DNA from 2 places in the Pelagimonas sp. genome. Region 1 is predicted to be linked to the other one. Evidence: riboswitches for the same ligand, from Rfam matches in the RefSeq annotation. Region 1 holds a riboswitch; the other holds the start of a gene.

Region 1 (2,403 bases):
GCCTCGAATTCAAGCGCCAAGCGGGTCATTTCGGCCAAATCTTCGTCGGTGCGATTCTTAGCCGCGAGGCGGGTGTTGATACGCTGGAGGAAATCGAGCGCTTCGACGTAACGCGGAAATTCCTCAAGCTTGACCGGCGCGACAAGGGTCGAGCGGTTGGACAGCATATCGACCAAACCATCGGCGGACAAACGCACCAAAGCCTCTCGGATTGGAGAGCGGGACATGACGAAACGCTCAGCCAGACTTGTTTCATCCAATGGAACGCCCGGTGCCAGCTGCAGGGTCAAAATCTCCTGGCGCAATGTCTCATAGACGTGTTTGGCCCCGGCCCCACGCGACAATTTTTGCGATTGGCTCGACTTGTTTTTTTCCGGATAAGTATTTCGCATGACCCCCCCAACGACCTCAAACGCCCCTCTCCGCGTTTGATCGTTCGCAAAGCCTATAAGCCTGTCGGCATATTGTCGACCACCAGTTGTAAGAACTGGGGCAGTAGGGCAACCTAAAGCTGACGCTGCGGCCAATTCAAGACCCAAAGCCCGGCTTGGATGACCACCACGTATCAGTTTTCGCGGCTCCTCAAAGACGTGGTCTTCCCGCTCTCGATCGGCATACCAGTGAGTGTGATTGATAAGTCCAGATGCCCCCCGCTAGCGCCAATGCTCCGCGATTCCCATAGCAATTTGAAGTGGCAGATACGCGCTTCAGAGTGATTAACGACTTGCGAAACAACAGAAATTTCAACTCTACCCAAACCACAGCCTCATTTAACTCCCCAAAGTCCCAGCCGCTCGTGCGGCCTGCACTTGGCCCTCGCAAAGATGCTTGACCAAACGACCAAGGCTCCGCTAAGCAAGCGTTACGCAGGGGAGTTTCGCCAAAGAAACTGAGAGGCGGATCAGGGGAAACCCGGTGCCGCGACCCTTTGAACCTGACCCAGTTGATACTGGCGTAGGAAGCTAAGCGCGCACCGATTTGGGGTAGCTCCCCGGTATTTGTGCGTTGCTGAACAAGGGGGCCAGTACACCTCCTGTTTCCCAAGCCCCCATTCATCTGGTGTCTTTTTGAGTGGATCGCTTGAGGAGCACCGAACATGAACGTCCCAAATCCAAAAATCACCACGGGTGAATTGCCCGCCTCGCGCAAAATCTATGTTAACGGCGAAATGCACCCGGACATCCGCGTGCCCATGCGCGAGATTTCAACCCATCCCACAGCGGGTGAACCGCCGCTTCCGGTTTACGATAGTTCGGGCCCCTATACCGACCCCAGCGTTTTAACCGACATCAAACAAGGTCTGCCGCAGCTGCGTCGCGATTGGGTTTTGGCCCGTGGGGATGTCGAAGAATACGAAGGCCGCGAAATCACCGCCGCCGATAACGGCTTTGTCGAAGGCGACCGCCTGACCCCGGAATTTCCGGTGAAACCACGGCCGTTGCGTGGCAAGGATGGTGCCGCGCCGACGCAATTGGCCTATGCCCGTGCCGGGATCATCACGCCGGAAATGGAATATATCGCCATCCGCGAAAACCAGCTGCGCGAGGTCTCGCCCTGCCATCGCGACGGCAATGATTTTGGCGCAAATATCCCCGATTATGTGACGCCTGAATTTGTACGTTCGGAAATCGAAGCAGGCCGCGCCATCATCCCCGCCAACATCAACCATACTGAACTTGAACCAATGATCATTGGTCGCAACTTCTTGGTCAAGATCAACGCAAATATGGGCACTTCGGCGGTCTCGTCGAGCATGGAAGAAGAGGTCGACAAGCTCGTCTGGTCGATCCGCTGGGGCGCGGACACGGTGATGGACCTGTCGACCGGGCGCAACATCCATAACACCCGCGAATGGATCGTGCGCAATAGCCCGGTGCCGATTGGTACGGTGCCGATTTATCAAGCGCTGGAAAAGGTCAACGGCATTGCCGAAGACCTCACTTGGGACGTGTTCCGCGATACGTTGATCGAACAGGCGGAACAGGGTGTCGATTACTTCACCATCCACGCGGGCGTGCGTCTTCATATGGTGCCGATGACCGCAACACGCGTCACCGGGATCGTATCACGCGGCGGGTCGATCATGGCCAAGTGGTGCTTGCATCACCACCGCGAAAGCTTCCTCTATGAGCATTTCGAAGAGATTTGCGAGATTTGCCGCAAATACGACGTGTCGTTTTCCTTGGGTGACGGGTTGCGCCCTGGGTCGATTGCCGATGCCAATGACGAGGCGCAATTTGCCGAGCTAGAGACACTGGGCGAGCTGACCAAAATCGCATGGAAATATGACTGTCAGGTGATGATCGAAGGGCCGGGCCATGTTGCCATGCACAAGATCAAAGAGAACATGGATAAGCAGCTGGAATGCTGCCACGAAGCGCCGTTCTACACGCTTGGGCCCCT
Region 2 (2,403 bases), on a different contig from region 1:
AAAAATCCGGAAAGGAGAGCCTGCCAAACGGTGAATTGCAGGGCCTCGAAATCACCGGGCCGAAAGGACCCAAGCCCTCCGGCCCGAATGAGCACAGCCGCAATTGGCCCTAGCGTCATAACCGCCAGAGCCAATGCCGCAATTATTGAGACAGCGCGCTGCGCCATGCCTCAATCGCCGTATCACGCAAAGCTGCCGCTTCGGTTTCATCATAGAACAAGACCGTTTCCGGCAGGTCGAGTTTTTGGAAACCTTCAGGCCATTGATCCTTGGGAAGGGCTGCGGGAATCGACCAATTGCCGGTCGCAATCATGCCTTGAAAGTCTTGGCCCAATACAAATTCCATGAATTTGTCAGCCAGTTCCGGTTGATCAGTCGAGGCCACTTTGGCCGCCAATTCGACCATGAAATAGTGACCTTCCGGGAAGATAGCGGCCTTTTTCGTCTCATCACCTTCGGCAATAATGTGGTAGGCGGGGGATGTTGTGTAGGACAAAACCATGTCGGCTTCGCCATCTGTGAACATGCCATAGCTTTCCGACCAGCCGCGCGTCACAGTGACGATTTTCGGAGCCAGTTTCGCCCATGCATCGGACGCTTTGTCCCCGTAAACAGCGTTCACCCAGAGCACCAATGCTAGGCCCGAAATCGAACTGCGCGGGTCTTGGATCACAAGGCGCAAGTCGTCGGGCGCGTCCAAAAGGTCATCAAAACTTGTCGGTGCGGTTTCGATTTTTGTCGTATCGTAGATGAACGCGGTGTGACCATAGTTGAAGGGCAGGAACGTGTCGTCGGTCCAATCAAGCGGCAAGGTCAGCCCATCTAGTGCGACGTTGTGCGTCGCAAACAGGCCGGATTCGCGTGCCTTTTTGGTGACATCGGTGTTGAGGCCAATGACGATATCGGCTTCGGTTTTATCACCTTCGAGCAGAATGCGCGGCAAAAGATCACCGGGTTTGAATTGCAAATCACAGCTGCACTTCGCCTCGAAGAGTTCTTCGATTTTAGGACCAGGGCCCCATTCGGAGACGAAATAATCAGGGGCATAAACAGTCAGCACAGGTGCGTCGGCCAGAGCAAAGCTGGCTGTCAGACATCCTGCAGCAAACGTGAAGGCCTTCATGGGCGTTTTCATGGGCTTCCTCCAAGTATGCGGCAGATGGGTTGGTTCAGACCGCATGTTGCATGGTCCCGACCTTCCCTCCGCCGGTGTTATCCGGGTCAGGTTCTACGGGTTCGCATACGCATCTCAGCCTGTGTTTGGCACCCCGAGGTGGCGGCGACGCTAGGAGGAAGCCCACAGATGTGCAAGCGAAAACAGCGCGATTGGGCTTGAGGATTGGGCCACTCTGACCTAGGAAACCAAGGCAAAGGAGACCCGCGCATGAGCCTCAACACATTTGGTCATCTGTTCCGTGTAACCACCTGGGGTGAAAGCCATGGGCCGGCCCTAGGGGCAACCGTTGACGGGTGTCCCCCAGGCGTGGAAATCACTGAAGACATGCTTCAGGTCTGGTTGGATCAACGTAAACCCGGTCAAAACAAATTCACAACACAGCGTCGTGAACCGGATTCCGTACGCATTCTTTCAGGGGTTTTTGAAGGCAAAACCACGGGGACGCCTGTCCAGTTGATGATTGAAAACACCGATCAACGCTCAAAAGACTACTCCGAGATTTCGCAAAAGTTTCGCCCGGGCCATGCAGATATAACCTATTGGCAAAAATACGGTATTCGCGACTACCGAGGCGGCGGCCGGTCCTCGGCCCGCGAAACAGCGGCGCGCGTTGCCGCCGGCGGTTTGGCGCGCGCGGCCCTTGCCCATCTTCTCCCCCAAGTGGAGGTGAAAGGGTACATGGTTCAAATGGGTCCGCGTAAGATTGATCGCAGCCGTTTTGACGACATGGCAATTGATAAAAATCCGTTCTGGTGCCCTGATGAAACGGCCGCCAAGGATTGGGCAGATTACTTGGATGGATTGCGTAAATCCGGCGACAGCGTTGGGGCCGTTATCGAAGTTGTGGCGCGGGGCGTTCCAGCAGGTTTAGGGGCCCCGATCTATGGTAAGCTGGATACAGATATCACCGCTGCGATGATGTCCATCAACGCTGTGAAAGCTGTTGAAATCGGCGATGGTATGGCTGCAGCGGCCTTAACAGGGACTGAAAATGCTGATGAAATCAGCATGGGGTCGGATGGTCCGGTATTTTCGTCAAACCATGCGGGCGGTATTCTCGGTGGGATTTCGAGTGGGCAAGAAATCGTTACGCGATTTGCTGTGAAGCCAACCTCATCTATCCTAAACACACGCAAAACCATTACGAAGGATGGGCAGGATACCGACATCATTACCAAAGGTCGCCATGATCCATGTGTTGGAATTCGGGCTGTCCCGGTCGGCGA

The links. Region 1 has a riboswitch for thiamine pyrophosphate ahead of thiC (phosphomethylpyrimidine synthase ThiC). Riboswitches for the same ligand answer to the same signal wherever they lie in the genome.
Region 2: it holds a riboswitch for thiamine pyrophosphate, as region 1 does, so the genes downstream of both, thiB (thiamine ABC transporter substrate binding subunit) here and thiC (phosphomethylpyrimidine synthase ThiC) in region 1, are expected to answer to the same signal.

Annotation. Positions count from the first base shown of each region.
Region 1 covers NZ_JBZXVN010000005.1:134,288-136,690, reverse strand. The annotation lists gene AC5EFR_RS02350 (GntR family transcriptional regulator) at 1-392, opposite strand, end outside; TPP riboswitch at 859-978, shown strand; gene thiC (phosphomethylpyrimidine synthase ThiC) at 1,097-2,403, shown strand, end outside.
Region 2 covers NZ_JBZXVN010000032.1:88,127-90,529, reverse strand. The annotation lists gene AC5EFR_RS13965 (thiamine/thiamine pyrophosphate ABC transporter permease ThiP) at 1-167, opposite strand, end outside; gene thiB (thiamine ABC transporter substrate binding subunit) at 143-1,135, opposite strand; TPP riboswitch at 1,182-1,281, opposite strand; gene aroC (chorismate synthase) at 1,385-2,403, shown strand, end outside.